DNA from 4 places in the Lysinibacillus sp. NPDC093190 genome. Region 3 is predicted to be linked to each of the others. Evidence: riboswitches for the same ligand, from Rfam matches in the RefSeq annotation. Region 3 holds a riboswitch; each other region holds the start of a gene.
What was found. Region 3 has a riboswitch for cobalamin ahead of ACQKOF_RS01635 (nicotinate-nucleotide--dimethylbenzimidazole phosphoribosyltransferase). Riboswitches for the same ligand answer to the same signal wherever they lie in the genome.
Positions count from the first base shown of each region.

Region 1: it holds a riboswitch for cobalamin, as region 3 does, so the genes downstream of both, ACQKOF_RS04240 (hypothetical protein) here and ACQKOF_RS01635 (nicotinate-nucleotide--dimethylbenzimidazole phosphoribosyltransferase) in region 3, are expected to answer to the same signal.
Region 2: it holds a riboswitch for cobalamin, as region 3 does, so the genes downstream of both, ACQKOF_RS17425 (energy-coupling factor ABC transporter permease) here and ACQKOF_RS01635 (nicotinate-nucleotide--dimethylbenzimidazole phosphoribosyltransferase) in region 3, are expected to answer to the same signal.
Region 4: it holds a riboswitch for cobalamin, as region 3 does, so the genes downstream of both, ACQKOF_RS06875 (ribonucleoside-diphosphate reductase subunit alpha) here and ACQKOF_RS01635 (nicotinate-nucleotide--dimethylbenzimidazole phosphoribosyltransferase) in region 3, are expected to answer to the same signal.

Region 1 is NZ_JBNNVG010000003.1:131,579-133,780, reverse strand. It holds gene ACQKOF_RS04245 (ABC transporter substrate-binding protein) at 1-483, opposite strand, end outside; gene ACQKOF_RS04240 (hypothetical protein) at 485-1,027, opposite strand; cobalamin riboswitch at 1,224-1,425, opposite strand; gene ACQKOF_RS04235 (hypothetical protein) at 1,653-2,201, opposite strand.
Region 2 is NZ_JBNNVG010000023.1:49,914-52,115, reverse strand. It holds gene cbiQ (cobalt ECF transporter T component CbiQ) at 1-255, opposite strand, end outside; gene ACQKOF_RS17430 (energy-coupling factor ABC transporter substrate-binding protein) at 259-531, opposite strand; gene ACQKOF_RS17425 (energy-coupling factor ABC transporter permease) at 533-1,279, opposite strand; cobalamin riboswitch at 1,423-1,607, opposite strand; cobalamin riboswitch at 1,836-2,020, shown strand; gene ACQKOF_RS17420 ((2Fe-2S) ferredoxin domain-containing protein) at 2,157-2,202, shown strand, end outside.
Region 3 is NZ_JBNNVG010000001.1:346,907-349,108, forward strand. It holds gene ACQKOF_RS01630 (DMT family transporter) at 1-261, shown strand, start outside; cobalamin riboswitch at 1,074-1,248, shown strand; partial or broken gene ACQKOF_RS01635 (nicotinate-nucleotide--dimethylbenzimidazole phosphoribosyltransferase) at 1,362-1,892, shown strand.
Region 4 is NZ_JBNNVG010000006.1:42,435-44,636, reverse strand. It holds gene ACQKOF_RS06880 (hypothetical protein) at 1-567, shown strand, start outside; cobalamin riboswitch at 678-865, shown strand; gene ACQKOF_RS06875 (ribonucleoside-diphosphate reductase subunit alpha) at 1,025-2,202, shown strand, end outside.

The DNA of each region.
Region 1 (2,202 bases), on a different contig from region 3:
CCCATAAACATCATCAAATGATTTAGCTGATTGAATGGCAAACACTTTAATACCTGCGTCTTCGAGACCTTTTAAGGCATTTAAATTTTCATCATCGCCTCCAGTTGTATAGGCAATAACGACATCTGGCTTTAACGCTAAAATACGCTCACTATTGAATTTTACAGAATCAGAAACACGCTCAATTTTTTGCGCTTCTTCTGGATACGTATCATGCTCAGTTGCACCAACGATTTTATCACCCACACCTAGAGCAAATAGAACTTCTGTATTACTTGGTTGCAATGAAACAACAGTTTTAGGTACAGCATTAAACTCTACTTCTACGCCGCGGTCATCCTTAACTTTATAGCTAGTTTTCTCAACTTGTTGATCTTCCTTAGAAATAGTCTCTTTATTAGTATCCTCTTTCGTGCCACAGCCAACTAATACGAGTGCTAGCATAAATACAGAAAGCCATTGTAGCTTAAACATTTTCTTCATTTCATTGATTCTCCTTTTTCTTTTTCATCGGGTATGACTTACTAATAAACGGTATTTCAGCAATACCAGCCCGCTGATTCATAAAGACAGCCATTACAAAAAATACATTGGCTAGTAATCCTAAATAATCAAAGAGAATAGCAGGTATTTCCCGTTCTTCAGATACTATGTGCAAAACGCGATATGATTTTTTCGACTCACTACGGCATAAATGTAATGCAGTAGCAGCCTCTGTTCCTTGAGGTAATACAAAGTTTTGTATTTCCTCTTTAACATGACTAACATAGAAATCATAGCGATCACTAAGCCAAGTCAAATCATCTTCGGTTACCGCTAATTTACCTCGGACTGAGCCATTTACATGGTAAGCCATTGGTAAAATGGCTAGTAAATCATCTGCTACTACCTCTACTGTTTCCTTTTTTACCGCCGCCAAAGCGACGCCAATATGTGTTGTAAGGCTATCCGTTCGAATTTCAAAATCTACCGTTGATGCCTTTTCACGCATAAATGGATAACAAGAATAACGTGCATCTTTTTTCAAATCTAAGTCCCCGCTTTCCTTCGTGAAAAATTCTTTAACACTCTCCTTAGGATTTCATCAGGTGAATTATAAGTGTACATAAAAAAAACGTTGTTTCCACTCCTAAGGAAACAACAAAAATAACATAAAAATTGTCGTATAGATACGACATAGCCTATGTATTTGCCGCATATTCTCCTAGCTTCCGAAGAGTTATCTACACGTTCAAACAAAGGTCGGTCTCCTGGCTTGTACAGTTCATTCAATCACGTTGTGAGTCATAAAAAACCTTCCCATCAAATAATTCGACAGTGGTATATCTTTATGATTCCTGTACTTACAGTTGCGGAAACAGCTTCGGTTTTTCACCGAATTCCCGATTATGCTATAGTTCAGCACCCTTATTCTGCAAGAATTATTCACTTGTAAAGCAGTTTAACATAGATTGATAGGAAAAAATAGCTGTGGAATTTGAATAAACAAATACGATGGATAAAAATCATGCATGTATTACCTTTTACACGCGGATATTCTCACTGCCCCCATGGGTATTCATCCTGATCGTGCAGTCGTTTTATTTTTTCATACTTTATAAAAACTATTTCTTAACGAAAGTATTGCGCAAAAAATAGACATTTCATAACTTTTAACGGATGGCATTCATATATTTCTTTTTGTATTTAACATCTCTCTCTTCCTCAATTAAACGCTGTGCAATCTCTAGTAGTTTTGGGTCATTCGTTGCATCGAATAACTTTTTAAAGGATACAATAATATCATAGCGTATTAATGTCGGGTGCTTTTCGTCTAAGCATATTTGAAATCTTTTCGCCAAATATGAAACGACTAAATCTCTTTGTACCTGCCCTGCTAAACCTATTCTCCAAATTGCCTGTAAAGTATGCCTCGCAGTCACTGTTTTTTCATCATACGTTACGGCCCAAATCTTTAAGAAGTCCTCTAATACTCTTTCTTCAGGATCACTTTTTGCTGCCAATGCGCATAAAAATTGTGCAGCACTTGCACGCACATGTTCGTTTTTGTATGTAAGAGCCTGAACAAGTTGTTCCCAAACTGAATATGTCCAATCAACTGGTTCCTGCATAATTTTCATTAATCCTTCGTATGATTTGTATTGTATATCACGGTCACGCTCTGTTAAATTACTAAAAAGTTGCAAAATCTCTTTTTCCATG
Region 2 (2,202 bases), on a different contig from region 3:
TATAGAAATTAAAATTGACACTAAACTTGATAGTAAAAAAAATCCAGGTAGCAATAGTAATTTTGCATAATATTTTGTAGGAATTTTTGCGCCTAAAATGATAAAAACACTCATCACAATAAATGTAATGAGTGAAATTCGTTCATCTCTCATGATAAGCGACAATATAAGTAGTCCAAGGGATAACGTCATTTTTTCTAGCGGATGAACAGACGCTAATTTATTCAAATAAGCATACTTATCAATGAGTAACATCGTTTAACCCTCTTTATGTTTGCCGCGCATTAAGCCGATGAAATAGCCAATAAATCCAGCGCCAATAGCAGCTTGTAGTGCGAATAATAAGCTTTCAATTTCACCGCTTGGTGGCTCCCATAAGCTTTCAAACCATGGCTCGTAGTTTGCATCTATTTCACTAATTGCTGCTTCCGCTTCGCCGTCAGCCCCCTCGAATTCTGCACCTTTTTGAATAAATAGGGGAACGATCGCTAGTAACACAACAACTGCTAAGAGCAGTAAGTTTTTTTTCATTTTAGTGTGCCTCCTTTGTTGAGAACACACGTAGAGCTTTTAATTCACTCACATTGTATTTTTTCAGGAAATTCATAACGATCACTGTTAAAATTCCTTCACTAACAGCAAGAGGAATTTGTGTTAACGCAAAAATACCAGCAAATTTTGTGAATGAAGCCATAAAGCCTCCGACCTCAGAAGGGAAGGCAAGAGCTAATTGTACAGAAGTGACAACATATGTACCTAAGTCACCAAGCATTGCTGCTAAAAAGACTGCAAGGGAAAAGGATAACCCTATTTTTTGTGAGCCTTTAAATACATAGTAAGCGATAATAGGGCCCATAATTGCCATGGAAAAGGTGTTTGCACCTAATGTTGTAAGCCCACCATGTGCTAAAAGTAAAGCTTGGAATAATAATACGATTGTTCCGATAACACTCATCGCTAATGGTCCAAAAAGAACTGTTCCGAGCCCAACCCCAGTTGGATGCGAGCAGCTCCCTGTTACAGAAGGGATTTTTAAGGCTGATAGCACAAAGGCAAAGGCACCCGATAGACCTAATATCATTTTTGTTTCAGGATTTTCATCAATGGTTTTACGAATAGAACGTAATCCTAAAATAATAAATGGAATCGAAATGACCCACCAAAAAATCGCCCATTCGATTGGTAAAAAACCCTCCATAATATGCATCGCAAATGCACGATTTGGCACGAATAAAAATGCCAATAAGAAATAACTAAGCTTCCAAGCTGAGAATTTCAAAAATCTCTCCTCCTCACATTAATATTTTTCGAATTAGTATGCGAAAATAAAAAAACACTTCTCCAACTTTGGAAAAGTGCATAGCTAAAAAAGTAAATAAAATTCTAATCTGCTAAGCCGCACACCCATCCTCGTAGGTTGAAACGATCACATATTTTTCGGCAGGTCTCCTGGCTTTAGTTCAACGTTTTATAGGCCTTCCCATCCTTTGGACAGTGACATTATCTATAAAACTCTCTAGTACAGTGGCGGGACCGCGCCGGACTTGAACCGGCTTCCCTTTTAAGCGAAATGATGAACAATTCGCACCGAAAAAAGATGAAGTTGTGAGATTTCACGACAAAGTGTAACATGATTTTCCATATATATGCTATACTTTTTGTGAAAAAATTTTCAATTGAGGATCTATGTCGAAAATTCGGATAAATTGAAAACGAATGTGATATTTTTCTATAAAAAATTAATAAAAATGTCACAAATTAAAAAAGAAATATTGAATTTTTTAAATAATAAGATATGATAGAAACAGTTTTCTATTACATGAAAGATCATAAATTCATATAAAACATCCATAAGTGCTTGAATATTTTCAAGATAATAGGGAAATCGGTGAAAATCCGATACAGCCCCCGCTACTGTAATAGCTGATGAAATCGCGGATGCCACTAGTGAAAACTTAGGAAGGCGCGAAAGTAAAAAGAAGCTTAAGTCAGGAAACCTGCTTATGTGATGATGCATGCAAACTTTTCGGAGGGAGAAGTTGAAGCGAGAGCGAGTACCTGTATATATTCGTTTTTCTTTGGCTTCTACTACCTTTACTCTTCGTCTAGAGTAAAGGTTTTTCTTTGTCCTAAAAGCAAATGAGGGGAGAACAACTATGACAACTTGGAATTTAGAGGGGATGAAAACACATCTTTTTATTT
Region 3 (2,202 bases):
GATATAAAATCAATTAGTTTACTCATAGCACTGGGCATTGTCCATGCTGGAATCGGCTTCTACCTATTCTTTTTCGGAATGCGTCATCTAAAAGGGCAAAGTATAGCTATTTTAAGCTATATTGATCCACTGACATCATTAGTGATTTCGACGATGATTATAGGAGAGAAAATGGCGACCCTACAAATAATAGGAGCTATTCTATTACTCGGCGCAACATGTCTGAGTGAAATAGATAAAACAAAGCGTATATCACAGTAGTAACGAATAAGAAGTTCCTGAAAGCATTTGTGCATAGCAGAAGTTGCACTTTGCCTTTCTACTCTTAATTGACTTCGCTGTGGCAAAAATTGTAGCAGCAACTTAAATCGGAGCTTGTGGAACTGGTATAGTACTACTTTGTACAGCTTGTATTGATGGAGTTTTTATATTAGGTTCATCTAATATTGATAAAAACAAGAAGCCTTCGAATAAAAGGCTTCTTATTTTTTTCTTACTTTTTTAGGGGGCAGTCATGCTATAAAAATAATTTAAGAGACAAGGAACCAAATAAATTAAAATAGTACCTATAGCAAAAACAGATATCACTTTTATCAGTTCTTTTTTAATTTCTTTTTTCAAGATAACACCACCTATAACACTCAATTGTAGTTAACTTAAAAAGTACTTTACATGATATGTTCTACAAATTTATACTAACATCTATTTCTGAATATTCATTCTATTGCGTAAGTGTGAGTGCTTTTTTACTAGTGTAAACGTTATTACTAGTGAATTATTAGCAGTGTGAATTAGCCTTTCATAAGATGAAAAAATATAGTTAATTTGTTTATATTAATCCACTTAATTATATTATTGAAGCTATTAGAAAAACACTTATCTTCAAGACTCAAAATTTTCATACGTATCTGACTGAACTTTCAGTAATAACTGCTATAGCAGTTACTACTTTAGTATTTTGTGTTAAAGTTTTTAAATATGAATAGTTAAGCATATTTAAAAACTTTAAAATTCAACAAAGCTCGAAAATTTTAAATGTTGACACAAAAAACACTTTATCGTACATTTAAAATAATTGCATAAAAGCATTAGGTGCCCATTGCGGGAGAATAGGGAATAAAGTGAAAAGCTTTAGCGGTCCCACCACTGTAAAAGGGAGTTTCATAGAGAATGCCACTAGCATCGCTGGGAAGGTTCTATGAAATGTTGAAATTGAGCCAGGAGACCTGCCTATCTGCTTCGGTTATATAGACGATGGAAAAGTCTGTAGTTTATTTGTTATGGAATAAACTACAGGCTTTTTATTTTTTCTCTAAATCATTCTTCGAGTAACAAGGGCAAAAAAGAAAGGGGAAATTTTCATGCAATTATTACAACAGACGATTCAAAACATTCAAAGTGTTGACCACAAAATGATGGAGCAGGCAAGAGAACGCATAGATGCACTTTGCAAGCCTCCTGGAAGCTTGGGAAGACTAGAGACTCTTGCTGTGCAACTATCCGGAATTACAGGAGAACTATTTCCTGAGATTGATAATAAAGCGATTATTGTCTGTGCCGCAGATCATGGTGTTTGTGATGAAGGGGTGACATCTAATCCACAAAATGTGACGGTCTTTCAAACATTAAATTTTCCTAGAGGAGGGACTGGTGTCTGTGCTATCGCAAAAATCACAGATGCTAAAATTGTCACAGTGGATGTTGGCGTAAAAGAAGATATTCCACATGATGCTGGTGTCATCCTAAAAAAAATTAAATATGGAACGGACAATATGGCAAAAGGTCCTGCTATGTCAAGGGAAGAAGCCATTCAATCTATTGAAGTAGGGATTGAGGTAGCTACGGAAGAAATAAACAAGGGGATAAATGTACTCGGGACAGGTGAAATGGGTAACTAATCTGTTACGATAAATTTAAACAAAACTATACAAATCTGTATAGAAGCATAGATTTATAACAGAATACCCTTCGTATCAAGAGATTGGTGCGAACTCCACGTTAATTGCTTTTAACTCCTAAAGCCTTGTGACCAACGCGGAGCTGGAAACGGCAGACGTAACGGTGCGAAAGCAGAAAAAACAACAAGGATGGCATAAGCTGAAAAAAATTACTCAGTGTCCGTAAAGGATTATCGTGACAACGGAAAACGGTGGCGCTAAGTGCTTTGGCAATGGATGTTTAGCAGCGAACTCCTAAATCTCT
Region 4 (2,202 bases), on a different contig from region 3:
GCACGTGTTACTTTTTTAGAGCAGCTTGCTGCAAATGCTTTACCAAGCCATATTTTACTCGCTAATTTTTCAGGGGATACTGCATGGTCTCGTTATGTTGCAGGCATTCAGCAGGTTTTTGATGAAGCTGATCTTAGTTGTCCACAAATAGGCGGTAGTACAGAGTCCAATATGCCGACTCTACAATCAGGTTTGTCTATAACGATGCTAGGTGAGCAGCAAAAACGCACAGCAACTATGCATGAGCAGCTTAGTTGGTACACCTATGGACTACCGCTTGTAGGCAATGAAATCCTTGCACAACCTGAAGATGTCGCACAGCTGCAACCAATTTTTCAGGCGTGGAAAGAGGAAATAGTGCAGCAAGTATGGCCAGTTGGGTCAAAAGGTTTACAGGCAGAATTTACCCGGCTTTTTGGCGAGCAACAAGTTAAAAGTTCGTTAGATGTTGAGAAATCGGCTGGTCCATGTGCAGTAGTTATGCTAGGAATACAGCCAGAAAAAGAGCAGCTAGCACAAAAAAAATTTCCTAGAAATTTTGAAAAACTACGTAAAACTGCATTGTAATTGGGCTTGCTTCGAGAAAATGAAGCACTTTAAAAATTTTAAAGTGCAAAACGCCTATTGCAACAATAAACACAATATGTTAGATTTGTTTAGGAGTTAAAACACAATATATAGTGTTTTGGACGAGCGGTACCAATATGGTTTAAAAGGGAATTCGGAAAAAGAGTCATCTTAGGCCGAAGCTGTCCCCGCAACTGTAAGTGCTGACAAATGATGAATAGGCCACTGTAAAGAACGGGAAGGTCGTCATTTGGAGGAAGCATGAGCCAGGAGACCTGCCGAGATGTTCAAGACAGCAACACATTCTTCGGGGATTGAGAAGTGGAGGCGAGAGATTTGTTCACTTCTTTGTGTGCATGTCCTTCATTTCCATTTCCGATTTTACAGCGATCACGTAACCGATAAATGTTGCGTGATCGCTTTTTGTGTTGCTGAAGGAAAGGGAGAGAATGTATACATGACAATTCATATCGAACAGCAAATGACTAAGCTCAAGAAAAGTTACACGGAGGATGAACTCGAAAGTTTTGTAAGGTTATCGGATCGATGGCTACGAAAAAACGACAATGCCACATTTGAAGCATGGGCAGATGCGATGATTTTACAAACGCTTAGCCTCATTGATGAGGAGGAGCCATACTGGACATTTGTCGCAGCTCAAATTTATTTAGAAAAACTATATGATCAATTTGCAATGCGCCGTGGAGTTTCAGTGAAGGATGTTTATAAAGTTTTCCCAGAACAATTAGCACACTATACAGAAGCTGGTTTGTATCATGAAAGTTTAACAACAAAGTATAGTGAGCAGGAGCTTCAGGAACTCGCTTCTTTTTTAGAATCAAGTCGAGATGAGTTGTTTACGTATATTGGTTTAAAAACATTAATGGACCGCTATGTAGTCCGTGATTACACGAAAACACCAGTGGAGCTACCGCAGGAACGATGGATGGTCATTGCGATGACCCTGATGCAGGATGAAACAGAAAATCGTTTAGAAAAAGTACGTGAATCTTATTGGGCGATGAGTAATTTATATATGACTGTTGCCACACCAACATTATCGAATGCAGGTAAAACACATGGACAGCTATCTAGCTGCTTTATCGATACAGTAGATGATAGTTTACAAAGTATTTATGACACGAATACAGATGTCGCAACATTATCGAAGTACGGCGGTGGCATTGGAGTTTATATGGGCAAAATTCGTAGCCGAGGCTCATCTATTAAAGGCTTTAAAGGTGCATCAAGTGGCGTTTTACCATGGATTAAACAACTTAATAATACGGCGGTTTCAGTCGATCAACTAGGTCAACGACAAGGTGCTATTGCTGTTTATTTAGATATTTGGCATAAAGACGTCTTTACGTTTTTAGATCTACGCTTAAACAATGGGGATGAGCGTCTGCGTGCCCATGATATTTTCACAGGGCTGTGCTTACCGGATTTATTTATGGAAACTGTTGAGGAACGTGGGGAGTGGCATTTATTTGACCCACACGAAGTGCGAGAAATCATGGGCTACTCACTAGAGGATTTCTACGATGAGAAAAAGGGTGAAGGCTCTTTCCGTACTAAATATGAGGAATGTATCGCGAATCCTTTGTTAAGTCGTGAAGTCGTACCAGCCATTGA